Regions from separate parts of the Microbacterium sp. NPDC091662 genome, predicted to be linked through region 2. Evidence: predicted binding sites of a transcription regulator. Region 2 holds the regulator's gene; each other region holds the start of a gene.

Region 1 (9,685 bases), on a different contig from region 2:
TCCCGGGTGGCCACGGTCTGCGCTCGATGGCGCTGCAGGCGATGGCGCACCGACTGCTCGGGCACACACCGCCGACCGACTATGCCGACTTCCTGCAGCAGCGTCTGGAGATCAACTACTTCGCCGCGTGCTGCCTGATGCCGGAGACCGCAGCCGTCGCGTTCCTGCAGCAGGCGAAGAAGGACCGCAACCTCGCGGTCGAGGACTTCCGCGACGGCTTCGGCGTGACGCACGAAGCTGCGGGCATGCGCATGACCAACCTGCTGACGCAGCACCTCGGCATGGCGCTGCACTTCCTGCGGGTCGACTCCACCGGCGCGATCACCCGTGTGTACGAGAACGACGACCTGCCGCTGCCGATGGACGTGACCGGCGCGGTCGAGGGTCAGCGGGTGTGCCGCAAGTTCCAGGCCCGCGCGGCGTTCACGCAGCAGAACCGCACGGTGGAGCACCACCAGTACACCGACACCCCCTCCGGCACCTTCTGGTGCTCGACGCAGACCGGATCGTCGAGCGACGGCGAATTCTCGGTGACGGTCGGCGTGCCCTTCGACGATGCGCGCTGGTGGCGCGGGCGCGAGACGAACGACAGAGCGGTGTCGACCTGCCCCGACGAGTCGTGCTGCCGGCGCCCCTCCGCCGAACTGAGCGATCGCTGGAGCGGACGAGCGTGGCCGAGCGCGCGCGTGCACACGCACATGTTCTCGCCGCTCCCCCGCGGCGCGTTCCCGGGTGTCGACGACAACGAGGTGTACAACTTCCTCGCACGTCACGCGAGCGAGTAGTCGCGGCGACGGGCGGGAGGTCGCTTCCGGCTCAATCGTCGGCGAACCGGGCGAAGCGGGCGAGTGCCGCAGCCACGGCGTCGCGATCCTCCGGCTCCTCGAACAGCTCGGGCGGCGCATCCCTGGTCGCGCTCGCATGCGACCAGGTTCCGATCACCCGCCCCTGCTCGATGAGGGTCGGACGCACCATGCCGTTCTTTCCGGGGCCGACGGCCGCGAGGTGCTCCGAGGCGCAGACGATCGTGCGATCGGCGTAGGAGATGTAGTACTCGTCGAACGCGCCGAGCGCATGGACGGATGCCGCACCCGCCGCTCGACGAGGACGTCGGCGTGCGGCGAAGAGTCCCTCGTCGATCTCGTCGACCCTGCTGCCGTCCGCTCCGGCAGCCGCCCTCGCGGCCGCCTCGCGCGCCTGACCGAGGGTGAGGCCCGACCACCAGGCGAAATCGGCGACGCCGGCAGGACCGTGTCCGTCGATGTAGCGGACGAACAGCTCGGCGAGCGGGTCATCGGGGGTGAGATGCTCGCGGATGTGATCTTCCACCAGCACGAACCGCTGCTCGCGGGCGACGCCGGCCCTCGCGACGACCGGGCCCTGGCAGATCAGACCGTCGATCGTGAGGGTGAACAGCAGATGGATGCCCCGCTGACCCGATGGGTCGATGCCGATCCCCTGGAGGATCTCGAACACCTCGGCGCGGGTGCAGCCGCCGTCACGCAGTGCCGGCGTCAGCGCCCGGACGCTCGCGGCGACCATGTCGTCATCGATGCCGAGATCGCGGTAGCGGGAGGCCGCCTGCTGCCGCTGCCGCCCGGCGGTGACCTGCAGCATCCAGCCGAAGTCGCGCGCCGGGACGGTGTGCAGCGTGCCGCGCATGGTCCACCCGCGCACGATGTCGCCGCGGTCGAAGGCGCGGTCGACGTCGCGCAACGCGGCTTCCCCTCGCGTACGTACGGCCAGCGCCCACCGACCCGCGGTGAAGTCCTGGCTCTGCACCGCGAGCATGTGCTGCGCCGCAGCTGTCACCGTGGTCGTCGGCGCGGTGAGGCGGTGCGATCGGAGGCGGTGCGATCGGAGGCGCTCGGCACGCAGGGTCGCGGTCTTCATGGCCTCATCATGCCGGGTGCCGCCGACGCGGCGCACGCGGAGTCTCAGCTCTGCAGCGTCACCTCACGGCGCTCGGGGAGCACGATGGGGTGCGAGCCCGCCATGACCTCGAGCACGCGGATCACCTGGCACGAGTAGCCGAACTCGTTGTCGTACCAGACATACAGGATGAGGGTGTCCTCGTCGGCGATCGTGGCGAGACCGTCGACGATGCCGGCGCGGTGCGAGCCGACGAAATCCGTGGAGACGACGTCGGGGCTCTCCACATAGTCGATCTGCTGGCGCAGCTTGGAGTGCAGAGAGACCCGGCGCAGGTAGTCGTTGACCTGATCCTTGGTCGCGGGGCGCTCGATCGTCAGGTGCAGCACCGCGAGGGAGACGTCGGGGGTGGGGACGCGGATCGAGCTGCCCGTGAGCTTGCCCTCGAGCTGCGGCAGCGCCTTGGCGACGGCCTTCGCGGCTCCGGTCTCGGTGATGACCATGTTGAGCACCGCCGAGCGTCCGCGCCGATCGCCCTTGTGGAAGTTGTCGATCAGGTTCTGATCGTTCGTGAACGAGTGCACGGTCTCGACGTGTCCCTTGACGACGCCGTAGGCCTCGTCGATCGCCGCGAGCACGGGCGTGATGGCGTTGGTCGTGCAGGAGGCGGCCGACAGGATGCGGTCGGTGTCGACGATCGTGTCGTCGTTGATGCCGTGGACGATGTTCTTGAGGGGGCTCTTCCCCGGTGCGGTCAGCAGCACGCGGGCGACGCCGGTCGAGCGCAGGTGCTGCGAGAGTCCGGCCTCGTCGCGCCAGCGTCCGGTGTTGTCGACGACGATCGCATCGTGGATGCCGTAGGCGGTGTAGTCGATGGTCGCCGGGTCGTCGGAGTAGATCACCTGGATGCGGGTGCCGTTGGCGATGATCTGCCCGGCTTCTTCGTCGACGGTGACCGAGCCGGCGAAGCGGCCGTGCACGGAGTCGCGCAAGAGCAGGGATGCACGCTTGACGAGGTCGTTCTCGGCGCCACGGCGGACGACGATGGCGCGCAGGCGCAGTCCGCTTCCTCCGCCGGTGTGCGCGATGAGGATGCGGGCGAGCAGGCGGCCGATGCGCCCGAAGCCGTAGAGCACGACATCGGTGGGTTCGGCGGCGACGGCTCCCATCGCGGGCGCGAGCACGTCGGCGAGGTAGGTCTCCAGCGACTGGCCGCTCTCGGCGTGGCCGGCGACGAGGCGAGCGACGTCGAGTGAGGAAGCGCCGGGAGCGAGGGCATGGATCGCTTCCAGCACGGCGAGGCTGTCCTCGATCGGGAGTCGCTCGTGCCCGAGCTGCGCGACGCGCTCGTGCACCTCGACGAGGCCGGTCGCCGACAGGCCGAGCAGGCGGTGCCCGTGGAGCGAGGTGACCACGTCGTGTTCGCGTCGGAGCGCCCCGATGAGCGGGATCATCCGCTCCGCCAGCTCTTCGCTCTCAGTCCAGTCGTCGCGGTGTGCCGCGGAATCGTTCATCTGCGTCCTTGCATGTGTGAGCGCGCGCCGAGGTCGCCGGCGCGCGAGTTGCCGGGTGAATCGGGGGATGCATCCAGCGTACAAGCCGCGGGAACACGCGCCGAATCCCGAGGGTCGAGAATGCTTGATCGGGTCATCAGGCAACACGTCATCAGGCAACACGTCATCAGGCGGCGATGTCGAAGCGTGCGCGCCCGCCGAGCCTCGGGGTTCGCGCGGGGTCGACGTATGGCGGCGGGATGAACCACACCCGCCCTCCACTCCCACTCCCACTCCGCACTCCGCTCCCGGTCCGGGTCCCGGTCGCGGTCCCGGGAGCGTCGATGCGTATCTCCCACCCGTTGTCGTGGATGCGATGGTGACACGTCTCACACAGCAGCACCCCGTTGGAGAGATCTGTCGGCCCGCGGTCGCGTGTCCACCAGCGAATGTGATGCGCCCTCGTCATCTCCGGCGGCAACCCGCACATCGCGCATCCCCCATCACGCTCCACCAACGCCAGCCGTTGCGCCCGGGTGAACAACCGTCTCTCCCGCCCCCAATCGAGCACCTCACTGTCCCCGCCGAGAACACAGGGGATCACCCCGCCCCCGGCCGCCATCCGCCGCGCCGCCCCGACACTGACCGGCTGATCCACACCATCCACGGTCGCCGACCCCGTACCGGCCTCCAGATCATCGAGGCCCATCCGCACGATCACCCTCGCCCCAGCCACCGGAACCCGCCGCTCACACCCGAGCACATGCGCACAGAACACCGAAAGAGCATCCGCCTGAATCATCGGCACCGTCCGCCGGTCCCCATCAGGAGCGCCCGCATCGGGAGCATCCTTCCGCGCCGCGAACACCGCCGTCACGAACCCCCGGATCGCCGTCACCACCGGCGCCGCAGTCTCCACATCGAGCACCGCGTTCAGATGCACCATCCCGTCCCGCTCGAACAGCGACAACGCCCGCCTGCCACGGCGCTCTTCCTCACGCGGCTCCACCCCATCCGGGTCAAGCCACGCTTCCGCCCGGACCACGAGCTTGCGCACATCATCCAACGCCAAACCCCCGACAGACTCCACCAGCAGCCGCTCCCCCTCAGCGATCCGCTCCACCCCCGCAGCGGTCCGGCACCGATCCAGCGCCGCGATGATCAACGCCGCCGCCGGAGCACCCAGCACCCCCGCATCCAACGCCTCGCTCACCAACGGATACCTCGCCGGCAGACGCACCCCCAGAAGATCACTCCGCGGCGCCGTCGCCTCACCCACCCTGACCAACCGCGACGCATCACCCATCGACACCCCCGTCGCCACCGCGATCAACGTCGCCGGGCTCCGGAAACCCTGCTGCTTCGCCAGACTCCCCGCACCGAGCTCCGGACGCGACTCCCGAGCAATACACGCCGCCACCGACACATGCACCGCATCCAACCGACGCCGCAACACCCCGACCGACGCGCTCACCGCGATCAACTGCTCCCGCGACAACTCCCCCGAATCACCGGCGTCAGACCACACCTCATCCAGACGAGACATCGCCTCATGCAACGCAGTCAAATTCGACATACTCGATTCTACCGCGACCACACCCGACATTCGAAGCTATGTTCTATTCCATGCCGGGATATCAGCGGCGAATACGCTCCCCTCTCCTGCTCGATATCACAGCTCGTTCCCCGCGCCCGCCACCGCGACCGCTGCGCAATCGCAGCGGGGAATCTCGCGCGCCGCCATCGCGTTCTCCCCCTCGGACCCTCCACGAAAGGCCCCCGATGACAGATCGCCCTCGCCGTTCGGCATGGCCGCCCCTCCTGCTCGCGATCGCGCTGGAAGTCACCGCGACCCTCTCGCTGCGTGCGGCCGAGGGGTTCACGCATCCGCTCTGGCTCATCGTCGTCGTTCTCGGTTACTCCGGCTCGCTGTGGCTGCTGTCGGTCGTGCTCGATCGCGGGATGGCCGTGGGGGTGGCGTATGGCATCTGGTCGGCGATCGGAGTCGTGCTCACCGCTGTGCTCGGCACCGTCCTGTTCGGCGAACTGCTGGGGCCGGTGCAGATCATCGGCGTCGGCGTGATCGTGGTCGGCGTACTGCTCGTCGAACTCGGTTCCCACACACGCGAGACGACGGAGGTCACCCCATGACCTGGCTGCTCCTGTCTCTCGCGATCATCAGTGAAGTCACCGCGACACTGAGCCTGCGCGCATCCGAGGGCCTGCGCCGTCGCCGTTGGATCCCCGTCATCGTCGTCGGGTACCTCACGGCGTTCACACTGCTCGGCACGATCCTGGCGATGGGAATGCCGGTGGGCGTCGCCTACGGAATCTGGGCTGCCGCCGGCGTCGCGCTGACCGCCGTGCTGGGACGGGTCATCTTCAAGGACCACTTCTCGGCGATGATGGCCGTCGGCGTCGCGCTCATCGCCGTCGGGGTCGGGATGATCGAGTTCGGCGGCGGGCACTGATCGCGGACGTCGTGAACTGATCGAACACCCCGAACGGATTCAGTACTGCGCCGAGAACGCGCCGTCGGACTTCAGCAGCTGCCCGGAGATCCAACGCCCCTCGTCCGACACGAGGAACTCCACCACCGCAGCCACATCCGCCGGCTGGCCGAGGCGTCCGAGAGGCGTCATCCCCGCCAGTCCCGTGCGCGTCTCGTCATCCATCCAGCCGGTGTCGATGGGTCCGGGGTTCAGCACGTTCGCGGAGATCCCTCGGTGACCGAGCTCGCGCGCGGCGGAGATGACGAGCCGATCGAGCGCGCCCTTCGACGCACCGTACGGGAGGTTGCCGGTGACGTGGTCGCTGGTGAGCGCGAGGATCACTCCCCCGTCGTCGCCGACCTGCCGCGCGAAGGCCGCGATCAGCAGCAGACTCGCCCGTGCGTTCACGGCGACGTGCCTGTCGAAGCTCTCGGCGGTGGTGTCGAGGATGCCCGACTCCACGTCGTGCGCGTGGCTCAGGATGAGGGCGGTGATCGGACCGTGCGCGGCGGTCACATCGGCGATGAGCGCCTCCGGTCCTTCAGACGTCGACAGGTCGGCGGGGTGATCGGCGTCGCGCAGGTCGCTGGTGACGACGGTCCAGCCGGCCGCGCGCAGACGAGGGACGATGCCGGCGGCGATACTGTCGGCACGGGCAGCTCCGGTGATCAGGGCGAGGGGCATGCCGCCACGCTATCGGACCCCGGAACCCCTCTCAGGTCGCCAGACACATCAGGGCGGCACCGGCGGCCAGCGCCCATGACTCGACCGCGAGGAGACGGGCGGCACGCCCCTGATGGACGGGCTCGACGAACCAGTCCGCCGCCACGGTCCACAGCACCACGCCGATCACTCCGGCGACGATCAGGACGGCCAGCAGACCGGAGAGACCGCCATGCCCGCCGTGGGCTCCGCCGCTCGTCTCGGGGACCACACCGGTGGCTGCGCTCTCGAACGAGCAGATGGCGAGGAGCAGTGCGATGAGCGCGCGGCGGAAGCACTCACCGGCCGTCGAGGTTCCGCGCACTCCCACCGTGCCGAGCATGGCGGAGAGCAGCAGCACCGCTCCCAGCCCTAGACCGACCATCGGGGCATCACCCGCGAGCGCGGTCACGAGCATCGCGGCTGCCATGACCAGCACGGCCTGCCGGCCCTGCCACGGCACGGCGCGTCCCGCGAGCAGCGAGGCGACCGCCGCGACGACGGCCGCACCGGCGAGCAGCCAGGGCGCCGCCGGAACGAGATCATCCACACCCGAATCCTATTGACGCGGGAGCACCCCGTGGCCGCGCCCGGCGCGCGAGACGCACGTGCGCACCGGACTCAGGGGCGCGCCGCGTTCAGGCGAGTGCCGCGATCGCGTCGCGAAGGATCCCGTCGGCGTCGTCGAGGGCGGCAGCCGCATCTTCGGGCGTCGCGTCGGCGGCGAGCATCAGCAGCGCGAGCTTGACCGAGCCGTCCGCCGCCTGCAGCGCCGTGGCCGCCCTGTCGGTGTCGACGCCGGACAGCTGCGACACCGTGCGGATCGAGCGGGCATGCAGCTTCTCGTTCGTCGCGAGAAGATCGACCATCACTCCGCGATACGTCTTGCCGAGATTGATCATCGACAGCGTGGTGAGCATGTTCACGACGAGCTTCTGCGCGGTTCCGGACTTCAACCGTGTGGACCCGGAGATGAACTCGGGGCCGGTGACGACCTCGATCGCGATCTCTGCAGCCGCACCGATCTCGGAGTCGGCGTTCGACGCGATCGCCACGGCGAACGCTCCCACGCTGCGTGCATACGTCAGCCCTCCCACCACGTAGGGCGTGCGGCCGGATGCCGAGATGCCGACCACCGTGTCGCTCTCCGAGAGTCCGAGCTCGCGCAGCGAGGCCTCCGCCGCGGCGGCGTCGTCCTCGGCGTTCTCCACTGCCGAGCGGATCGCGGTCTCTCCGCCGGCGATCAGACCGACGACCATCGAGGGATCGGTGCCGAAGGTCGGCGGACACTCGCTCGCGTCGAGCACGCCGATGCGCCCTGCGGTGCCGGCCCCGATGTAGATGAGACGGCCCCCGCGCCGGAACCGCTCGGTGATGCCGTCGACGGCGGCCGCGATCTCCTCGGCGCGCTCGGCGACCGCCTCGGGCACCCGCCTATCCTCGGCGTTCATCCGTCGCACGAGTTCGGCGGTGCCCAGCAGATCGAGGTCTCCGCGTTCCGTCGTGGAAGCCTCGGTATCGAGGCGATCGAGCACGGAGAGGAGGGCGGCGAGGCGGGAGTCGTCATTCGGCACGGTGGACGAACCTTTCGTGGGGGAGGTCGGTGCGGCGTGCGAGCAGCAGCGCCCCGTCGAGGGCATCACCGCGCGCGGGGACGACCCGACGACCGGCAGCCTGCAAGGAGGAGGTCAGGTGCTCGCGGAACCACGCATGCGCGGTGAGACCGCCGTGGAGCACGACGTCGGCCGTGAGAGCGGAACCGGCGGCCGCCGTCGCCGTGAGCAGTCGGATGCCCTCAGCGACGATCGCGCCGGCGACGAGGTCACCCGACTGCGCGGCATCGAGGACGAGCGGGGCGAGCGTGGCGAGGCGCCGCGGGAGCGGATCGCTGCCCGCGAGCCAGGCCTGGATGTCGGTGACCGCGCCGATGGGCTCGGCGATCGCCTGGGTGAGCGCCGTGCGCGATGCCAACCCGTCGTCGGCGCGCATCACGGCGCGCAGCGCCTCACGACCGAGCCACGATCCGCTGCCGAAGTCGCCGAGTTCCGGACCCCAGCCATCGACGAGTCGTGCGTCGTCGGCGTCGATGCCGAGCGCCGCCGCTCCGGTGCCTGCGATGAGGAGCACTCCCCCGGCCCCGTCGAGCGCACCCGCGTGGGCCGTGACCACGTCGGAGGCGACGGCCACCGCCGCACCGCTCGCGGCCGCGAGCCGGGAAGACAGTTCCTGCGCAGCCTCCGGCGCCATCCACGCCCCCGCGGCACCGACGCCGATCACGTCGAGCCGATCACCCTCGAGGAGCGGGAGGATGGCGTCGAGCGCCCTGTCCACACCCCCCGCTGCGGCCAGCCCGGGAGCTCCGATGCCGTCACGCTCGATCCGACCATCGGGACCGATGCGGACCACGCGACACCGCGACTTGCCGAGATCGACGGATACCGTCACGCGTGCATCCATCGGCCCTCCTGAGATCGGCGAAAAAGTCTGTGAAAAGAGACTACATGCGAAGTAGACTCTGCAAAAAGAATTTACACCGAACCGGCGGCACCGCACCGATGGAGGACCGATGAGCATCCAGTCGACGATCGAAGCCGCGGCTTCCACGCTCACGCCGTCGCTCGCCCGCATCGCGCTGGTCGTCCGCGAGAACCCCTCCGTCGTGATCGACAACACGATCAACGAGCTGGCCGCGGAATGCGACACCTCCGTCGCATCGGTCGTGCGCTTCTGCCGTGCGATCGGCTTCAGCGGCTACGCCCCGCTGCGCATGGCCCTGGCCGCCGAGCTCGGCAAGGAGGCCGCCCAGTTCTCGTCACGTGGAGCCTACGGATCGGAGATCTCCGACGACGACACCCTGCAGGAGGCGGTGTCGAAAGTCGCAGCTCTCGAGCTCCTGGCGATCGAGGAGACCGTCGCCCGACTCGACTTCGCCGTGCTCGAGGCGGCCGTCGACGTGTTCGACCGCGCCGACCGGATCCTCCTCTACGGACTCGGCGCCAGTCGCTTCGTGGCCGAGGATCTCACCCACAAGCTCCTGCGCGTCGGTCGGAACGCGCACATGCCGGCAGACCCGCACGAAGCCGTGGCCGTCTCGGTGCTCCCCACCGCCCTGACCGTCGCGATCGG
Region 2 (9,685 bases):
TTCCGCTCGTCCGGTCCCGGTGGGCAGTCGGTCAACACGACCGACTCCGCTGTGCGTCTCACCCACCTCCCGACCGGCATCGTCGTCTCGATGCAGAACGAGAAGTCGCAGATCCAGAACCGCGCCGCAGCCATGCGCGTGCTGCAGACGCGACTCCTGCTGCTGCAGAAGGAGCAGGAGGCGGCGAAGAAGAAGGAGCTCGCGGGCAACATCACCGCGAGCTGGGGCGACCAGATGCGCTCGTACTTCCTCTATGGCCAGCAGCTGGTGAAAGACCTTCGCACCGGCCAGGAGTCCGGCAACCCTGCGGCGGTCTTCGACGGCGACCTCGACGACTTCATCTCCGCGGGCATCCGCTGGCGTAAGCGCAAGATCGAGGACTGAGTCCACGAAGAAGGCCCCGGAGCGATCCGGGGCCTTCTTGCTGCGTGCGTGCGTTCAACGCCCGGAATCGCGCAGAGTCCCGGTCACATCCTCGTAGCTGAAGAGGATGCACTGCACGGTGCGATCCTTCTCGCGGATCCAGGTTCCCTTCGTCGGCTGGTAGTTGTAGAAGTCGAGCTCGGACGCCTCGTAAGAGGTGCCCACGTAGGCCTGGAACGCCTCGTAGCAGCCGCTCCACGCGGTTTCCGTCAAGACGTCGTCGCCGGGGAACTCCCCGTCTGCGACGTCATAGATGAAGAAGACCTCGTCGGTGTGCGGCTGCTCGCAGGGAACGACGGGCAGCTCGTAGACCAGTTCGTCTTCGCCGTACTCGACCAGCGGCAGGCAGTCGCCCACTTCGAGATCGGAGAAGGGCACCATCTCGGCACCCTCGATCGACGAGGGATCCTGGCTCTGGGGCGTGGTGCCTCCATCCGACGGTGATTCGCTGGGGATCGCGAAGGGGTTGCCGACGCTGTCCGACGACGAGGTCGTCGCCAGCACCAGGAACGACACGGCGGCAGCGAGGATGGCGCCGACCACGGCGATGACGAGGCCGGTGATCCCCGGCCACTTCCGTCCGCGGAGGAACAGGGAGATGAGCGACATCACGAACCCGACCGCGAGAAGCACCCAACCGGCGATCGCGATCGCGGGGATGCAGGCGCTGACGACGCCGACGATGACGGCGCCCAGACCGAAGATGCCCACCACCGGCACTCCGGCGGCGGGCTGCGGGCCGGGAGCGACCGGCCACGAGGCCGCCGGATAGCCGCCATAGGGCGGGTAGGCCGCGCCGTCCGGGTACGCGGCTGCGGCGGGCGCGGAGGCCATGTTGCCCGGGAGCGAGTAGGGCGGGACGAACGGGGCCGGCTCCGCATCCGCGGTCGCGGTCGCGGGCACCTCTGGCTCGGCCGTCACGTCGGGCGCTGCCGTCGTCGCCGCTGCTGTCGCGCCTGTTGCTGTCGGCTCGCCGGCAGAGGTCTGTCCCCCGGTGACGACGTGCTCGGTCCACTGCGCTCCGTCCCACCACCGTCGGTTCCCGGAACCGTCGTCATACCAGCCCGCAGGTGTTGTCATCAGGCGATCCCGTGTGTCCTTCTCGGTCGGTGGATGCGTGGTGAGGTCAGTCTCGCCACGCTGGCCGATCCGCAGGGATTCGGCTGTCAAGGATGACGCTAGCGGCGCTGAGGCATCCGTGTCGAATGGTGCGAGGACCGCGTGGAGAAGGCCCCAGGGCGTGTTGCTCCTGAGGCCTTCCACGTCATGTCCAGGGTCAGGGGAGGATGCAGACCGGCAGTGCGTCGGCGAACTCCTCGGTGAACGCAAGCGCGACATCAGGATCGTTGAATTCGGCGCTGGTACCGGAGGCGATGATGCGCAGGGTCTCGTCGTCGATATCTGAGGCGGCGAACTCGTCCGCGAAGCACGCGATGTGCTCGGGCGTGTACCCCTCGGCGCCGGTCGCCTGGATGATCGCCGTGATACCGACCGCGAGTTCCTCGGCGGTGGGCCGCCCCGTTCCGGTGGTGCCATCAGTCCCTTCGGTCTCACTCGGTGCGGTCGCCTCGATCGACGGCGAGGAGGTGGGCAGTCTGTCGATCTCCTCGCTCACACCCTGTGCGAATGCGAACAGATACACGAACGACATCACGATGCCGATGATCGTCCCGACGACTGCCAGGATGAGTCCGGCGATGCCGGGCCACTTCTTTCCTTTGAGGAAGAGCGAGATGAGCGACACGATGAAGCCGGCGCCGAGCAGGATGAAGCCGAAGAAGCCGATCACGGGGATGAAGACCAGGATCGTTCCGAGCACCGCGAGCCCGAGGCCGACGAGTCCGAGGACCGAGACCTTCTTCGGCTCCTCGACGCCCGGCTGCCCGTACGGAGCGGCGGCAGGGTAGCCCGTCGTGCTGCCGGGGTACGCCGGCGCGGTGCCGGGGTAGGCACCCGCAAACGGTGCCGGTGCGACGGCCGGGTACGCGGGCGCCGCCGGGGCGGAGTACGCCCCGAGGTCGTCGCTGAGCGGAGTCGTCGGTGCCGTCGCCCCGGAAGCGTCGGACGTGTGCTGACCCTCGGCGTCGGAGGGAGCCGCCGGCGCGGACGAAACGTGCGACTCGGGAGAGGCGTCGGTCTCCTCGGACGGACGGATCACGGTGTCATCGACCGCGGCATCCTCGGACGCGGCCTGCTCCTCGGAGGTGACCTGCGCGTCGGAGGTGACCTGCGCGTCGGAGGTGGCCTGCTCCTCGGAGACGGCCGGGACATCCGCGGCCTCCGGGGCGAAGTGCTCGGTCCACTGCTGGCCGTCCCACCAGCGCTGTCGACCCGATCCGTCGTCGTACCATCCTGCGGGCGTTGTCATGGCTCCCCCTTGAAAGAATTCGGCGGCCGCTTCGTGCGGCCGACACTTCATGTATAGCAGTGGCAGGTGACGCGGCAGTGGCTCGTAGATGAGGACGAGGCCCCACCCGGCCCGGAGGGCGGAAGCGCCGTGCGGGGTGTCGCTCGCGGCCAGGCGACGGCCCGCGCTTAGGCTCGTAGCGCCATGATTCGGTTCGAGAACGTCACGAAACGCTACCGCGGGACGTCGAAGCCCGCCCTTTCCGGAGTCGACTTCGAAGTGCAACGCGGGGAGTTCGTCTTCCTCGTCGGGGCCTCGGGTTCCGGCAAATCCTCCTGTCTGCGCCTGATCCTGCGCGAAGACGTCCCGACCTCGGGGCGGGTCGCGGTGCTCGGGAGGGACCTGCGCGCGCTCGCGAACCGCAAGGTGCCCTACTTCCGACGCCACATCGGGTCGGTCTTCCAGGACTTCCGGTTGCTGCCGTCGAAGACCGTCTACCAGAACGTCGCGTTCACGCTCCAGGTGACCGGTTCGTCGCGCGGCTTCATCCAGCAGGCCGTCCCGGAGGCACTCGCCCTCGTCGGTCTCGACGGCAAGCAGAAGCGAATGCCCCACGAGCTCTCTGGCGGTGAGCAGCAGCGTGTCGCCATCGCGCGCGCTCTCGTCAATCGTCCACAGGTGCTGCTCGCGGATGAGCCGACCGGAAACCTCGACCCCGCGACGTCGGTCGACATCATGCAGCTGCTCGCCCGTATCAACGCCGGCGGGACCACCGTGTTGATGGCCACCCACGAAGCCGGCTTCGTCGACCAGATGCAGCGTCGGGTGATCGAGCTGCGTGACGGTGAGATGGTCCGCGACGAGGTGCACGGCGGGTACGGCGACACCTCCAACATCCCGCGCCTCGCTCCGGAGGAGGTGCGTGGAGCGGCCGCCGCAGCCGCGCTCACCGCCGTGCAGGAGGTGCAGCGTCAGACTGCCGACCTCTCGGTGGTGCGTGCCGCGTTGGCCGAAGAGCTCAGCACCCAGCGCAAGGCTGCCGCGTCCGTCGACCGCGACGGCGAGACTGTGGTTCCCCCGGCCCCGCGCACGGTCGAACCGCCGGAGCCTGCAGGTGCGACGACGGCGGACTCCGCTGCGAACATCGTCGAACCTCCTGCCGTCGTCGAGCCTCCTGCGGTGATCCGGCCGCGCACGCACCCGATCACTCTGCCGACGGTCGACGTCGCCGAACTCGGCGTCGCGGATCGCCTCGGACTCTCCGACGAAGACGACGAGGAAGTGGGCCCGACCTCATGAGAATCGGACTCATCCTGACGGAAGCCCTCGTCGGGCTCCGGCGGAACATCTCGATGGTGATCTCCGTCGTGCTCGTCACCTTCGTCTCCCTGACCTTCGTCGGCGCCGCGATCCTCATGCAGGGGCAGATCGGCGTGATGCGCGGCTACTGGGCGGAGCGCGCCCAGGTCGCGGTGTACATGTGCTCGGCGGTCTCGGAATCCGAGACGTGCCTCGACGGCGCGGCGAGCGAGGAGCAGGTCGCCGCCGTCCGCGCCCAGCTCGAGGGCGATGCACTCAAGCCACTCATCAGCTCGATGACCTTCGACACCAAGGAAGAGACCTACGCCAAGCTCGTCGATCAGCTCGGCGCGGACCAGGCGAGCGTGCTCACGCCCGACCAGGCCTTCGAGGTGTTCTTCGTCACGATGAAGGACCCGGGTCAGTCGCAGGTGCTCGCCGAAGCCTTCAGCGGACAGGCGGGCGTCGAACAGGTCAAGGATCAATTGCAGTACCTCGAGCCGTTGTTCTCGGCGTTGACCGTCGCGACCTATATCGCCGTGGGAATCGCCGTCCTCATGCTCATCGCGGCGACGCTGCTGATCGGCACGACCATCCGGCTGTCCGCGTATGCGAGACGCAAGGAGATCGGCATCATGCGCCTGGTCGGAGCATCGAACCGCTTCATCCAGACGCCGTTCGTCCTCGAGGGCGTGTTCGCGGCCTTCCTCGGCTCGGCGCTGGCCAGTGCCGCCGTCGTCGCCGGTATGCATTTCGGGGTCAACGGCTACCTGCGGGGGAGGGTTCCCTTCATCACCACGTGGGTGACGATGCAGGACGCTGCACTCGTGGTTCCCGTGCTGATCGGTATCGGAGTGGTTCTCGCCGCCCTCTCCGCCGGCTTCGCGATCCGACGCTGGCTGCGTACCTGATAGCCTGAAAGGCTGCTCGGTCGGATCGATCGATCGAGCTCATCACGGCAACAGGAGAGCATCATGCCCAGGGAACGCGGAGAGAAGGTCGTCGCGACCAATCGTCGCGCACGTCACGACTACACGATCGAGAAGTCGTACGAAGCGGGGATGGTGCTCACCGGCACCGAGGTCAAGTCGCTGCGTCAGGGACGGGCCAACCTCAGCGACGGCTATGCGTTCGTGAAGGGGAACGAGGTCTTCCTCGACTCCGTGCACATCCCCGAGTATTCGCAGGGGCACTGGACGAACCATTCGGCCAAGCGCATCCGCAAGCTGCTGCTGCACCGCGAGGAGATCGCGAAGATCGCCCACGCCGTCTCGGCGGGGGGCTACACCCTCATCCCGCTGAAGCTGTACTTCTCGGACGGCCGCGCCAAGGTCGAGATCGCCCTGGCGAAGGGCAAGCGCGAGTACGACAAGCGGCAGACCCTGCGCGAGCGTCAGGACACCCGCGAGGCCGACCGTGCCATGCGTCTGCGCAACCGCGTGGGGGAGTAGCCCGCGACTGTCACCGTGTGACGGCTGGTCACTCGTGCGGGTGGAAGCCGAAGACGCGGCCGAGGAACGCCAGCTCGCGCTCGAGGGCGTCGACGATGGTCTCCGCGCTACGGAAGCCGTGCCCCTCGGCGGGATACAGGACGTACTCGTGGTCGATGCCGCGCGCCGAGAGGGCGTCACGGATCGCCTCGGACTGCGACGGAGGGACGACGCGGTCCTCGCCGCCCTGCAGGAGCAGCACCGGTACCGCGATGCGATCGGTGTGGGTGAGCGGTGAACGCTCGACGTACAGATGCTCGTACTCGGGGAGCGGACCCACCAGGCCGTCGATGTACGACGCCTCGAAGTCGTGCGTCTCCGCCGCCAGCATGCGCAGGTCCGCGACCCCGTAACGGCTGATCCCCGCGGCGAAGGCTCCGCCGCGTACCAGCGCCGACAGCACGGTCCAGCCACCGGCGGATCCGCCGCGGATCGCGATGCGGTCGGGGTCGGCGATCCCTGCGTCCGCCAAGCCCCGAGCAGCGGCGATCACGTCGTCGACGTCGACGACGCCCCACTGGCCGTCGAGACGCTCGCGGTAGGCGCGGCCGTAGCCGGTCGATCCGCCGTAGTTCACGTCGAGCACACCGATCCCGCGGCTCGTGTAGTACGCGATCGCGGCCGAGGCCGCGCCGGTGACGTGCGCCGTCGGTCCGCCGTGCACCAGCACGACGTAGGGCGCGAGCTCGTCATCGGGCGCCACCGCATCCGGGTTCGCCGGAGGGTAGGCGAAGGCGTGCACCGTGCCGTGCGGACCGTCGATGTCGATCGGCATCGACGCGGGCATCCAACGCGGATCGACGGGCTCTCCACCGCGCACCGCGACGACCTCTCCCGATGCGATGTCGACGCACCAGAGACCCGCCGTCACCCGCGAGCCGTTGCCGGAGAGGAGCACCCTGGTGCCGTCGACATCGTCGACGCTCACGTGGCCATCGCCGGGGAACTCGATGACGCTCTCGCCGCCTTCGGCATCGATGACGACGACCGCGTCGCGCCCGTTCGTGCGGACGGCGACGATACGGCCGTCGTTCAACGGCTGGTACCAGCGGTTGCCGAGCACCCAGAGACCGTAGCCCGTGTCAGCATCGGACGGGGCCAGCGGTCGCGTCGCGCCGGAAGGCAGCGCCCCGTCGAGACTGACGCGCTGGAGTGCCCAGCGGTCGTCGGGATCGTCGGCGAAGACCAGTTCCGCGTCGCTGAGCCACTCCGGCTGCAGCGCCGCCCTCGAGGGGATGGTCCGGGGGATGCCCCCGTCGACCTCGGCGACCTGCACCCTCGCGCCCTCCCAGGGCATCTGCCCTGGTTCCCAAGCGACCCACGCCACCCGGGTCGCATCCGGGGAGAGGGCGGGATGGGCGAAGAATCCCTCGCCCTGCACGATCACCCTGACGGCCGACGTATCGGCTGCGGCGGACCCGTCGAGCGGGATCTCGACGATCGAACGCTGATGTGGCACCGTCGAGAGGTCTTCACGTACAGCCAGGAGGCGGCCGTTCTGGATGCGCAGACCGCCGTGCGAAGGCCCGGGTGCGGTGAGGACGACGAGGTGCCCGTCGGCGTTCAGACGGCGCACCTGCTGGTCCGCGGCATCGACGAAGTAGAGCGTCCCTCGGTCATCGGCCGTCCACGCACCGCCGCCGTACTCGTGCACTCGGGAGCGGGCGTTCCACGGCGCGGGGAGGATCTCGGCGCCCGAGGAACTCCGTACCGTCACCCTGCCCTTCTCGGTCGGAACAGATTCTCCCCACCAGATCTCCGTGCCGACGAAGCGGGCGCCGTCGATACGAGGAGAAGACGCCGCGACAGAGGCAGCGGAGAAGGGCGAAGACCAGGAACCGTAGGGCGACGACGACATGCTTCGAGCCTATGGGGCGCGGGTGCTGGCATGTGTATACGCGAAGGCCCTCCCGGAAGCCCGGGAGGGCCTTCGTCGTGCTCTCGCGTCTAGACTGCGCGCAGTACCGCCACGATCTTGCCGAGGATCACGGCCTCGTCGCCGAGGATGGGCTCGAAAGCCGAGTTGCGAGGGAGCAGCCAGGTGTGGCCGTCACGACGGCGCAGCACCTTGACCGTGGCCTCGCCGTCGAGCATGGCCGCCACGATCTCACCGTTCTCGGCGCTGTTCTGTGAGCGGACGACGACCCAGTCGCCGTCGCAGATGGCGGCGTCGATCATCGACTCGCCCGAGACCTTGAGCATGAACAGGTCGCCCTTGCCCACGAGCTGACGGGGGAGCGGGAAGATCTCCTCGACCTGCTGATCGGCGGTGATCGGCACGCCGGCGGCGATGCGTCCGACCAGGGGGACGAGCGCGGCGTCGCCGACGGGCGTCGCCACGTCCGCGGGGTTCTCGGTGCTCGCTCCCGGCAGATCGATGAGCACCTCCATGGCCCTGGTCTTCCCGGGGTCGCGGCGCAGGTAGCCGCTGAGCTCGAGTTGGCCGAGTTGGTGGGTGACGCTGGAGAGGGACTTGAGGCCTACGGCATCGCCGATCTCGCGCATGCTCGGCGGGTAGCCGTGGTGCGCGATCGAGTTCTGGATGACCTCGAGGATCGCCATCTGCTTCGGGCTGAGGCTCTTCCGGCGGCGCGTGCGCGGTGCCTCCGACTCGGGGGCAGAGTTCTCGCTCATGGTGCTCCTTCAGTGCGTGATCCGACGTCCCTCTTCGAATGTCGGAGGCCCGTGGTGGGGTGTCCTTATCGAAACCGTATCCGAGAAACGGGCCGATCTGGAAGATCTGTTCGAGCGTGTCGGCTCATTTCTCTATCCGGTTTCGAAGAATAGTTGACAGATGTTCGAACTCGAAGATATCTTCGGTACGTAGCTTCGCATTCACGGCTCCCGGCCGAGACGGGAATGCGAACGCTACGCCAACTTCCCCGGTAGCCTCATCGCTCCGGGACAGGCTAAGGAGCACCACATGAGCAGCATCAGCCTCAGCACCGCAGCGGTCATTCCGGCGTCGACCCGTCCTTCGACGCGACTCCGACTGACGACGCGTGGCCGCGCCGTGCTGCTGGCCTTCGCCTCGGTGCCGCTCGCGATCGGCATCGCCTTCGCCGCCCTCAGCGGCGGCAGCGCGATCGCCTCGGGCGCAGACTCCGCAGCCGTCAGCGTCGAGACCGTGACCGTCATGCCCGGCGACACCCTCTGGTCGATCGCCACCAGCGTCGCACCCGACGCCGACCCGCGTGACGTCATCGGTGAGATCAGTCGGATGAACCTGCTGCGCGGCGGCGAACTCCAGATCGGCCAGACACTCGCCATCCCGGCACAGTATGTGAACTGATCCGGCTGCTTCCGCGCTGCAGCAACGTTGCGTCATCGAGACGAGGCGCCGCTTAACATGGGAAGGGTGACCCTCTCCCTCAACGATCTCCCGCTACGTGACGATCTTCGCGGACTGACGCCGTACGGCGCTCCGCAGGCGCCGCTCCCGATCGCGCTCAACGTGAACGAGAACACGCATCCGATCCCTGATGCGGTGGCGAGCGACATCCTCGACGACATCGCGGTCGCGATCCGCGATGTCAATCGCTATCCGGACCGCGAGTTCACCACGCTCCGTGAATCGTTCGCAGAGTACCTGGGGCATGGCCTCACGCCGGAGCAGATCTGGGCGGGCAACGGCTCCAACGAGGTGCTCCAGCACATCCTCCAGGCATTCGGGGGGCCGGGGCGCACGGCGTTCGGCTTCGCGCCGACGTACTCGATGTACCCGCTCATCGCCCAGGGCACCGGTGCGCGCTGGATCGCCGGCACCCGCCAGCCCGACTACACGATCACCCCTGACGAGGCGGCCGAGCAGGTGCAGGCCGCCGATCCCGATGTGGTCATCCTCTGCTCTCCCAACAATCCCACCGGTACCCCGCTCGAACTCGACGTCATCGAAGCCGTGTACGACGCGGCCCGAGGCATCGTGATCGTCGATGAGGCCTACCAGGAGTTCGCTCCGCGCGACGCGGTCTCCGCCTTGACGCTGCTCGACGGGCGTCCGCGGCTCGCGGTCTCGCGCACCATGAGCAAGGCGTTCGCGTTCGCCGGCGCCCGGGTCGGTTACCTCGCGGCCGACCCGGCCTTCATCGATGCCCTGCGACTGGTGCGCCTGCCCTATCACCTGAGC
Region 3 (9,685 bases), on a different contig from region 2:
CGTCACCGAAGACCTGAACGGGGAGTATATTCGTCGGAACGGCAGTGGCAATGGAGCGGATGCTGCCGATGGTGCAGACCCGATGCACGCAGCGCGCGAGCTCGGGTTCACTGTTGCCCGTCGGCTGCTCGATCAAGGGGCGGCCGGCCTCGTATCCCGAGAGCAATCCTCATGACCACTTCCGAAATCAAGCAGGACCGACCGCTGGACGGCTGGCGAATCCTCGTACCCCGTGGCGGGCCGTGGGGCGACAGTGTCGCCGCGAGCCTGCGCGCGCTGGGCGCCGTGCCGGTGGTCGCGCCGCTCATCAACTTCGCCCCGACGACCGACCAGGCGACGCTCGACTCCGCCCTGGCGCAGTTGGCCGCGGGGGAGTTCGACTGGCTGACCGTCACCAGTGCCACGACCGTCGACGTGCTCTTCGCGCACCGAGCGATCGTGCCGCGCACGACCAAGATCGCCGCCGTCGGTGAGACGACCGCCGCGGCTCTGCAAGCGGTCGGCTACGAGGTCACGCTGGTTCCCGAGCAGGACAACTCCGCTGAGGGGATGGCGCAGCAGCTCATCGCCCTCGAGAAGGAGCCGCGCCGCATCCTGGCCCTGCGCAGCGAGATCGCGAAGCCGGTGCTGAGCCGGCTGCTCTCCGAGGCGGGTCATGACGTGCATGGCGTCGTCGCCTATCGCACCGTGGGAGTGCCGGTGACGGAGCGCATCCGCCGCGACGTCGAGAACGGCCGGATCAACGCGATCCTGATCACCAGCGGATCGGTCGCCGAGCAGGTGCGTGAGCAGTTCCCGGAGATCCCCGACGAGACGCTGCTCGCCGCGATCGGACCGCGGACCGCGAAAGACGCGCAGCGTGCGGGTCTGCCCGTGTCGGTCGTCGCCGACCGGCAGACCGTCGACGCGCTCATCGACGCGGTATCGCACTTCACTCTTCCGCATGCGGCCGACGAGTTCGCACCGTGAGCTTTCCCGACGTTCGGCTGAGGCGCCTGCGGCAGTCCCGTGCGGTGCGCGACCTCGTGCGCGAGACCTCGCTGCATCCGCGACAGCTCGTGCTTCCGCTCTTCGTGCGTGAAGGCATCTCCGAGCCGGTGCAGATCGGCTCGATGCCCGGCGTCGCGCAGCACTCCCTGGATTCGCTCCGCGCGGCGGCGGTCGAGGCTGCAGAGTCCGGAGTCGGCGGCGTGATGCTGTTCGGCGTGCCCGCCGTCCGTGATGCCGTCGGGTCGGGAGCCGACGATCCGCGTGGCATCCTGAACGTCGCGACCGAGGCCCTGGCCGCCGAGGTCGGCGACGCGCTCGTCGTGCAGACCGACCTCTGCCTCGACGAGTTCACCGACCACGGTCACTGCGGCGTGCTCGCAGCCGACGGCTCCGTCGACAACGACGCGACTCTCGAGCGGTACACCTCGATGGCGCTCGCACAGGCGCGCGCAGGTTCTCAGCTGCTGGGGCTTTCCGGGATGATGGACGGCCAGGTCGCGGTGATCCGCCGGGCGCTCGACGCCGAGGGGTTCACCGACACCCTCCTGCTCGCGTATGCCGCGAAGTACGCCAGTGCCTTCTACGGACCCTTCCGCGAGGCCGTCGACTCTCAGCTGACGGGTGATCGTCGCACGTATCAGCTCGACCCGGGCAACCGGCGCGAGGGCGTGCGCGAGGCGGTCGTCGATGAGGCCGAGGGGGCCGACATCGTCATGGTGAAGCCGGCGATGGCGTTCCTCGACGTGCTGCGCGAGGTGCGCGACACCGTGAGCATTCCGGTGTGGGCATATCAGGTCTCGGGCGAGTACGCGATGATCGAGGCCGCCGGTGCGAACGGCTGGATCGACCGTCGTGCCGCCGTTCTCGAGTCCCTTCTCTCCATCCGCCGTGCCGGTGCGGATGCGGTGCTGACCTACTGGGCCACCGAAGCGGCCCGCTGGCTGCGCGACTGATCTCTCCGAGGAGTTCTCCTTCATGACCGACCGCAACGACGACCTGTTCTCCGCTGCCCGTGCGGTGATCCCCGGTGGGGTCAACTCTCCGGTGCGCGCCTACGGCTCGGTCGGCGGGACGCCGCGATTCCTCGCCTCGGCGAAGGGCGCGAAGGTCACCGATGCCGCTGGTCGCGAGTACGTCGACCTCGTCGCCTCGTGGGGTCCTGCCCTCCTCGGCCATGCGCACCCGGAGATCGTCGCCGCGGTGCAGGAGGCCGCGTCCCTGGGACTCTCGTTCGGTGCTCCGACCGAGGGCGAGGTCGAACTGGCTGCGCTGATCGCCGATCGCGTGCGGTTCGGCGAGACCCGACCCGTCGAGCGCGTGCGCCTGGTCTCCACGGGCACCGAGGCGACCATGACGGCCATCCGCCTCGCGCGCGGTGCCACCGGTCGCGACCTGCTCGTGAAGTTCGCCGGCCACTACCACGGGCACTCCGACGGTCTTCTCGCCGAGGCGGGTTCCGGGGTCGCGACGCTCGCGCTCCCCGGATCGGCCGGCGTCCCGGCGCCGGTCGCCGCACAGACCCTCGTGATCGGGTACAACGAGCCGGATGCGCTGGCTGCGGTGTTCGCCGAGCACGGTCAGCGGATCGCCGCCGTCATCGTCGAGGCCTCGGCGGCGAACATGGGCGTCGTCGCTCCACTCCCCGGATTCAACCGGCTGATCGCCGAGACCGCCCACGCCCACGGTGCGCTGATGATCCTCGACGAGGTGCTCACCGGATTCCGGGTGCACCCGGCAGGCTTCTGGGGTCTGCAGGCCGCCGCGGGCGAGGACTATCTGCCCGACATCTTCACGTTCGGCAAGGTGGTTGGCGGGGGCATGCCGCTGGCCGCGCTCGGTGGACGTGCCGAGGTCATGGATCTGCTCGCGCCGCTCGGCCCGGTCTACCAAGCAGGGACGCTCTCCGGGAACCCGCTCTCGGTCGCTGCGGGTCTCGCGACACTGCGGCTCGCCACTCCAGAGGTCTACGCGACGGTCGACGCTGCATCTGCCCGAGTAGCGACCGCGCTCGACGCCGCGCTCACGTCGGCGGGTGTCACGCACGCCGTCGCGACCGCCGGCAACCTGTTCAACGCCTCGTTCCGGGCCACGGCGCCGCAGAACTATGCCGAAGCCCAGGCGCAGGAGTCGTTCCGCTACGCGCCCTTCTTCCACTCGCTGCGCGAGCAGGGCGTGGCCCTTCCGCCGAGCGTGTTCGAGGCCTGGTTCCTGACCGCCGCGCACGGCGAAGAGGAACTGCAGCAGATCGAGGCCGCCCTTCCGGTGGCTGCGGCCGCTGCCGCCGCGGCGCGCCCATAGCGCGGCCACAGTCGGGCGGGCGTCTCGGTAGCGCGGCCACAGTCGGGCGGGCGTCTCGGTAGTGCGGGCTCGGTCAGGCGGGTGTCACCGCGAGATGAACATGACACGGCGCGGCGGGGCGTCGGTGTAGACACGGCCGAGTGGGCTGGTCCACTCGATATCGCCTCCGGGGAGTTGCCTTGCATGCCAGCGGTGCTTCTCGACGATGCCGGGATGCTTCAGTGAGTGGTGTCCGACGCAGAAGTGACTGAGGTTGTCGATCGACGTGCGCCCGCCCTTGGCGTGGTCGTGGTTGTGGTCGATCTGGCACCTGTGGATCGGTGTTCGGCAGCCGGGGAATCGGCAGTGCTGGTCGCGGGCCTGAAGATGTCGTCGCATCGCCGCCGTCGGCGCGTACGCGGCCGTGGCCGTCACGATTCCGGTGCGGTCGAGGAAGAGGCGGGACCACCCGCCGTGGCGACCGGCGAGGTCGCGGGCGACGTCGGGATGCAGCGCGCCGATGCCATCGAGTTCGGCCGGTCGGTCGTCAGCCCCGACCAGCGTCTCGGCAGCGATCGTGACCTGAAGGCGAGCCTGGATGCTTTCCAGCGCGGTGCCCCTCGCCGCGGAGGGATCGGTGGTCAGGAGTAGATCGCTCAGCAGATCGGTACGGATCGCATCGATGCCGCGCCCGTCTGTCGGGACGTGGGCGCCGTCGACGGACGGATCGGTCGTGAAGGTCACCCCGTTGCCGAAGATCACATGTGCATCGAATCGGGTGTCGTCAGCGGCCTGGCCGTGCGGGGGAAGGTGATCGGCGCACGAGTCGAGCTCGTCCGGGCGAAGCTTCGTCACCGCACCGGCACCAGGAGTGCGATCGTCACGCGTGTCGATGACATGCTGCGCGAGCCGGGTCAGGCGGTCGAGGATCGCGTGGGCGAGGTGCTCGGGAAGCACGACCTGCAGCAGTGCGAGGCCGTCGTCGAGGGACCTCAGCGTGACCGATCGTTCTCGGTGGGCGCGCCGGTGAAGCTCGACCACGGTCTCGCCGGCGAGGGACGAGGCGATCTGGCGCACCGTCGTGCGAGTGCGCGCGGGGGAATCGTGCTCGGCCACGACGATCGCGGCCGTGTCGTCGAGGGCGAGAGTGTCGGCGTCGCTTCGCCCCTCGCGGACGCCCTGCCGCACGATGCTTCCCTCACGCACGATCTCTCGGACATGTGCGGCGCTGATCGCACCCCGGCGGAACGCATCGCGAACCATGGGGTGCTCGGCGTCGAGGAAGAGGGCGTCGGTGAATGCGTACTCGACGCTGCCCTTCGACATGCGGCCGGCGGCCGAGTACTCGGCGACCGTCGACCGATGGATCGACTCGCGATGCTGCGGATGCTCCCGGACATCATCGTCGAGGAGACGCAGCCGATCGGAGAGGAGGGCCGAGGCTTCTGCTTCGAGTATCGCGATGTCTCGCCGCTTCTCGACCCAGGCATCGAGCAGCGCTTCACGCTGATCGGTGTCGTTCGCGGATGCGGCCATGCGTCGAGTATAGTACATATGTTCGAAACTCGGAAGGGGAATGATGATGACTGGTGCTGATCGACAAGGGATCGTTGCGTTCCTGTGAGCAACTTCCAGACAACTGGCAGGGCCGCGCTGGCAGACTGGGGGACATGGTGACGTTGTTGCTGGACCAGACGCAACTGGAGGTCGTGCTCTCGCCGATCGAACGTGCCGCCACCTTCCACCGTGACAACCTCCGTATCGCGCGCGACACCATCACCAAGGTGCAGTTGACGGAAGACGCCTGGACCTGGCTCCGCGGCGTCCCGAACCCGGGGACGCACATCCCCGGTGTTCTCGCGGCAGGCAGTTGGAAGGCCGCGGGCAGTCTCGACTTCGTGCTGATCCGTCGGCGTCGTCCGAGCGTCGTGATCGACCTCGAGGACGACGAGCAGTACCGTCGCCTGATCCTCACCACCAGCCACGGACTCGCGCTCACGCAGGCACTGCGGCTCGATGTGTCGACTGAACCGGCGAACGTCGAGGAGATCGTGGCGACGGCACCGGTCCCGGTCTCGAAGGGCCGCCGCCGTCCCGTCATCCGCCCTCGGCCCGCCTGACACCCTCGGCCCGCCGGACGCCCGCGTCGCCGGAGGTCCGCCCCGATGCGTGGCGTCCTCGGGAACGTAGAACGCCCTCCCGACTCACAGGTCAGGAGGGCGTTCGCATCAGCCGAGTCGCTCAGCCGTGATGGTGCTCGCCGTCGGTGTGCCCGGCGTCGTCGTGGTTATCGTCGTCGTGGTTATCGCCGTCGTGGTCCTCGTCGGCGTGCTCGCCGTGATGGCCCTCGTCGGTGTGCTCGCCTTCGTTGTTGTCGCCGACGTGCTCGTCCGGAGTCTCGGCGGCGGCGCCGTCGTGCCCGGCGTCGTTCCCGTCCGGATTCTCCGCGTGAGCCTCGGCGTCAGACGCCTCGGGGGCCGGATCGTCGGCTTCCGCGGAAGCCTCGGCCAAGGGCACGGTGTCGATCACGCCGGTGGACGCGACGCTCCAGTGCGCGCTCTCGTCGCGTTCGTTCTCCGAGCCTTCGTTCTCCGAGACGGCGTTCTCCGAAGCCTGGTCCTCGGCGCTCAGCGGGTAGTCCTTCGGCTCGTCCTCGTAGTACGCGCGAGCGGCGGCGGCGAGCATGGAGCTCACTGCCGCGGCGCGGGGGTCGGAGTCAGCAGGGGAGGCTGCGGCGTCGTCGGAAGGCGTGGCATCCGATTCACCGGTGCCCGACGCGTCGTGGAGGTCCGCGAAGATCTCGACCCCGCTGTGGTCGTCGTCGCCGGAGGCCAGATCGGAGGGTGCCTCCGTCATATCCGCGGCGTCCGCTGGTGTGGCAGCACCGAACAGAATCTCATCGAAGGATCGGGCCGGGGGCTGCTCGTCGGCGGACTGCCCTCTGAGGGTCGAAGCGTCGTCCGCCTCGAACGGACCCGAGGCGACGTCGCCCGACTTCTCGACAGGAGCCTCCTCGACCTGAACTTCTTCGCCGGGAACTTCGTCGACAGCGGCCGCTACGACGGGCGTCTCTTCGAGGGGTGCCTCCTCGGACGGCGTCTCCTCGGTCGCGATGACGTCGGCGGAAGCCGCGTCTGCAGGCGATTCGTCCGAAGCGCTCTCCGCGCTCTCCACGCTTTCGTCCTCGGAAACCTCGGAAACCTCGGAAACCTCGGTGGCGATGGATGCGGCGAGGTCGTCGGTCACGGCCTCACCTGCGGGAGCAGCGGCGGCCTCGGCCGCCCAGGCAGCAGCTGCAGCCACGGGGATGGCGACCACGGAGTCGGCGGGCGCGGGAGCTGTCGCTTCTGGAGCCGCCTCGTCGGGGGATGTCGCTTCGGGAGCGGTCGGCGCGGCAAGCTGGGGCGGCGCTGCGGGAGCGTTCGGCACGAACCGGCCACCGCGCATGAGGTCGATGAAGACGTCTTCCAGCGTCGGTCCGCGCTGCACCAGGGTGCTCAGAGCGATGCCCGCATCGGCAGCGATGGCTCCGACCGTGCCGGCGTCTCCACCCCTCACCGTCAGGCCCGAACGCAGCACTTCGATGTCGAAACCGGCAGCAGCGAGCGCTGCCGTCAGGGCCGCGCGATCCGCGGCGTCCACGATGACGGAGCCGCCCTTCGTGTCGGCGAGCGTCTCGATGCCGCTGGCCAGTACGAGCTCGCCCTTCGAGAGCACGAGCACATTGTCGGCGACCTGCTCGACTTCGCTGAGGACGTGCGAGGACACGAGGACCGTGCGCCCCTCGTCGGCGAGGCGACGCATCAGGAGACGCATCCAGCGGATGCCTTCGGGGTCGAGCCCGTTGGCCGGCTCGTCGAAGACCAGGGCGCCGGGGTCGCCGAGAAGCGCGTGGGCGACGCTGAGTCGCTGGCGCATCCCGAGTGAGAAGCCGCCGATGCGCGAGTCGCCCTCGCCCTCGAGGCCGACCAGCGAGAGCACCTCGCCGACGCGTGCCAGCGGGATGCCGTTCGCCTTGGCGGCGATGGTCAGCTGGCGTTCGGCGGTGCGACGAGGACGGTAGACGGTCTCTTCGAGCACCGCGCCGATCGTGCGCAACGGCTGGCGGAGCTCTGCATAGGCCGTGCCGCCGATCGTCGCCGTGCCGGACGTGGCGCGCACCTGGCCGAGCAGGATGCGCAACGTGGTGGTCTTACCGGCTCCGTTCGGGCCGAGGAAGGCGGTGACGGCTCCGGGCTCGACGCGCGCGGAGAAGTCCGAGACAGCGGTCACCTCATTGAAGCGCTTCGTCACGTGCGTGAACTCGAGCACCTGTCCTTCAGGCATCCGTGACCTCTCGTCGCATTTGAACAGTTCCTCCCTATCCTGCCGGAAAAGCCTGTCGGATCCCGCATTTCGCGCGGATTCCTGCCCTTGCCGAAAGGGGTAGCCTGGCCAGCGTGACCGATTCTCACGCTGCATCCCGCGTTCTCGTCCGCACCGAAGGGGCTCTCGGGCGGCTCACGCTCAACCGCCCCGAGGCCATCAACGCCCTCGACGTCGACATGATCCAGAGCCTCACCGCAGCGCTCGACGCCTGGCGCGACGACACCGACGTGCAGATCGTGCTGCTCGACGGAGCGGGAGATCGTGGCATGTGCGCCGGCGGCGACGTGCGCGCCCTGCATGCGCAGATCGTCGCGGGGCAGGCCGATCAGACCGCCGAGTTCTTCCGCGCCGAGTATGCGTTGAACGCGATGATCGCCGAGTATCCCAAACCTGTGGTGTCCTTCGCCGACGGCATCACGATGGGTGGAGGCATCGGCCTGGCCGGGCACGCGGCGATCCGTATCGTCACGGAGCGCTCGAAGCTCGCGATGCCGGAGACGCGCATCGGATTCACGCCCGACGTCGGCGGCACCTGGCTTCTCGGCCGTGCCCCCGGGCGCTTCGGCGAGTACTTCGGCCTCACCGGGGCGGCGATGAGCGGCGCGGATGCCGTGTATCTCGGCTTCGCCGACCACTTCGTGCCGTCGGATCGCCTCGACGCGTTGAGCGAGGCTCTCGCGTATCGCGCCGATCCCACGGGTCCCAGCGAGATCGTGCTGCTGTTCGACGAGACGCCGGAGCCCTCGCAGCTGCCCGCATCGAGAGAATGGATCGACGAGGCCTTCTCCGCTCCCACTGTGATCGAGATCATCGAACGCCTGCAGGCCCAGGGCACGACGGAAGCCGTCACGACCGCGGATCTTCTGGAGGGACTCGCGCCGACCGGCCTCACCGTCACGCTCGATGCGATCCGCGAAGCGCGCGAACTGCCGGGGCTTCGTGCCGCGCTGGAAGGCGAGTACCGCCGTGTGCTGTGGTTCGTGAACGAGCACCCCGATCTCGTCGAGGGCATCCGGGCGCAGATCGTCGACAAGGACCGCGATCCGAAATGGGACCCGCCGACGCTGGCCGAGCTCGCGTCGGACGCCGGCGCCCCTGCGCGCGGGTACGTTCCGCAGCCTGCCCTGTTCTGAAACGGTTCTGTTCTGAGGCGGGCTTACACGGAGGATGCGGGGACAGTGTCGGCGGTCGATCGCGACTGCCAGATCGCGCGGAGCACGTCGATGACGTCATCTGGATCCGCCTCGGCCGAGCCGGCCTCGTCGACCAGTTCGCGGATGCGCCGGATCACCGAGGTGGGAAGAACCCCCGCGGTCTCGGCGACCCGGGTGCCCGCAGCGGTGCGAGAGACGACCAGCCCCTCACCTTCGAGCATCTTGTATGCACGAGCCACGGTTCCGGGGGCGACACCCAGGTCGCTCGCCGTCTGTCGGACCGTCGGCAGTCGCTCTCCCGCGCCGAGCTGTCCCGAGACGATGAGACCGCGGAGCTGCCGGTAGATGTCCAGCGCCGGGTTCGCGTCGTCGGTCGGTGACAGTCGGGGAGCGGGGCTCACCGTGCGGCTTCCCGGTCGCCCGAGCGCTCCGCGACGCCCGTCGGTTCTGTGTCGTATCCCGGCGGGCACAGCTGTGCGCTCACGAGGAGAAGGAGGATGAACGCCGTGATCTCGAGAGCCGGCGCCAGCCATCCGCCGACCGCCGCGATTTCTCCGTATCGCCAGAAGGCCTCGTAGGAGTCGCTGCGGCCATCGCCCTCGACTGCGAGGCCACTGATCGAACCGGCTTCGGCGATGAATCGCCATGCCCCCGCAAGAGCGAGAAGAGCGCCGGACGTCGCGATCCGGGTGATGCCCTGTGCGATGTCGCGTCGTTCCTGTTGCTCGGCGAGGACGCCGGCGGGGCGCAGAAACGGGCGCGCCGCGTTGACATGCAGTGCGGCGACGGTCACGGCGACGAGTGCTCCGGTGCAGATCAGGACGGGGACTCCGTACGCCCAGCCGTAGAACCACGGCCGGATCGGATCGATCGTCTCGTTGGGCACTGCGATCTCG

What was found. The regulator LexA, encoded in region 2, represses DNA repair genes until DNA is damaged. The targets are predictions, from matches to a motif close to TCGAACANNTGTTCGA.
Region 1: ACIQLD_RS05895 (DUF222 domain-containing protein) is a predicted target of LexA. The motif match lies at 4,972-4,987, and genes of this name have one in related genera.
Region 3: ACIQLD_RS09785 (DUF222 domain-containing protein) is a predicted target of LexA. The motif match lies at 4,814-4,829, and genes of this name have one in related genera.

Annotation. Positions count from the first base shown of each region.
Region 1 covers NZ_JBIVTM010000001.1:1,233,548-1,243,232, forward strand. The annotation lists gene ACIQLD_RS05880 (helix-turn-helix domain-containing protein) at 1-785, shown strand, start outside; gene ACIQLD_RS05885 (winged helix DNA-binding domain-containing protein) at 817-1,893, opposite strand; gene ACIQLD_RS05890 (glyceraldehyde-3-phosphate dehydrogenase) at 1,938-3,386, opposite strand; gene ACIQLD_RS05895 (DUF222 domain-containing protein) at 3,553-4,962, opposite strand; gene ACIQLD_RS05900 (DMT family transporter) at 5,148-5,516, shown strand; gene ACIQLD_RS05905 (DMT family transporter) at 5,513-5,836, shown strand; gene ACIQLD_RS05910 (SDR family oxidoreductase) at 5,876-6,541, opposite strand; gene ACIQLD_RS05915 (hypothetical protein) at 6,573-7,109, opposite strand; gene murQ (N-acetylmuramic acid 6-phosphate etherase) at 7,198-8,133, opposite strand; gene ACIQLD_RS05925 (N-acetylglucosamine kinase) at 8,123-9,016, opposite strand; gene ACIQLD_RS05930 (MurR/RpiR family transcriptional regulator) at 9,126-9,685, shown strand, end outside.
Region 2 covers NZ_JBIVTM010000002.1:960,383-970,067, forward strand. The annotation lists gene prfB (peptide chain release factor 2) at 1-384, shown strand, start outside; gene ACIQLD_RS17935 (DUF2510 domain-containing protein) at 439-1,503, opposite strand; gene ACIQLD_RS17940 (DUF2510 domain-containing protein) at 1,700-2,791, opposite strand; gene ftsE (cell division ATP-binding protein FtsE) at 2,975-4,069, shown strand; gene ftsX (permease-like cell division protein FtsX) at 4,066-4,980, shown strand; gene smpB (SsrA-binding protein SmpB) at 5,044-5,520, shown strand; gene ACIQLD_RS17960 (S9 family peptidase) at 5,549-7,417, opposite strand; gene lexA (transcriptional repressor LexA) at 7,507-8,193, opposite strand; gene ACIQLD_RS17970 (LysM peptidoglycan-binding domain-containing protein) at 8,483-8,851, shown strand; gene ACIQLD_RS17975 (histidinol-phosphate transaminase) at 8,918-9,685, shown strand, end outside.
Region 3 covers NZ_JBIVTM010000001.1:1,992,434-2,002,118, reverse strand. The annotation lists gene hemC (hydroxymethylbilane synthase) at 1-175, shown strand, start outside; gene ACIQLD_RS09800 (uroporphyrinogen-III synthase) at 172-969, shown strand; gene hemB (porphobilinogen synthase) at 966-1,943, shown strand; gene ACIQLD_RS09790 (glutamate-1-semialdehyde 2,1-aminomutase) at 1,966-3,288, shown strand; gene ACIQLD_RS09785 (DUF222 domain-containing protein) at 3,373-4,803, opposite strand; gene ACIQLD_RS09780 (hypothetical protein) at 4,938-5,387, shown strand; gene ACIQLD_RS09775 (ATP-binding cassette domain-containing protein) at 5,509-7,593, opposite strand; gene ACIQLD_RS09770 (enoyl-CoA hydratase/isomerase family protein) at 7,707-8,768, shown strand; gene ACIQLD_RS09765 (GntR family transcriptional regulator) at 8,792-9,190, opposite strand; gene ACIQLD_RS09760 (hypothetical protein) at 9,187-9,685, opposite strand, start outside.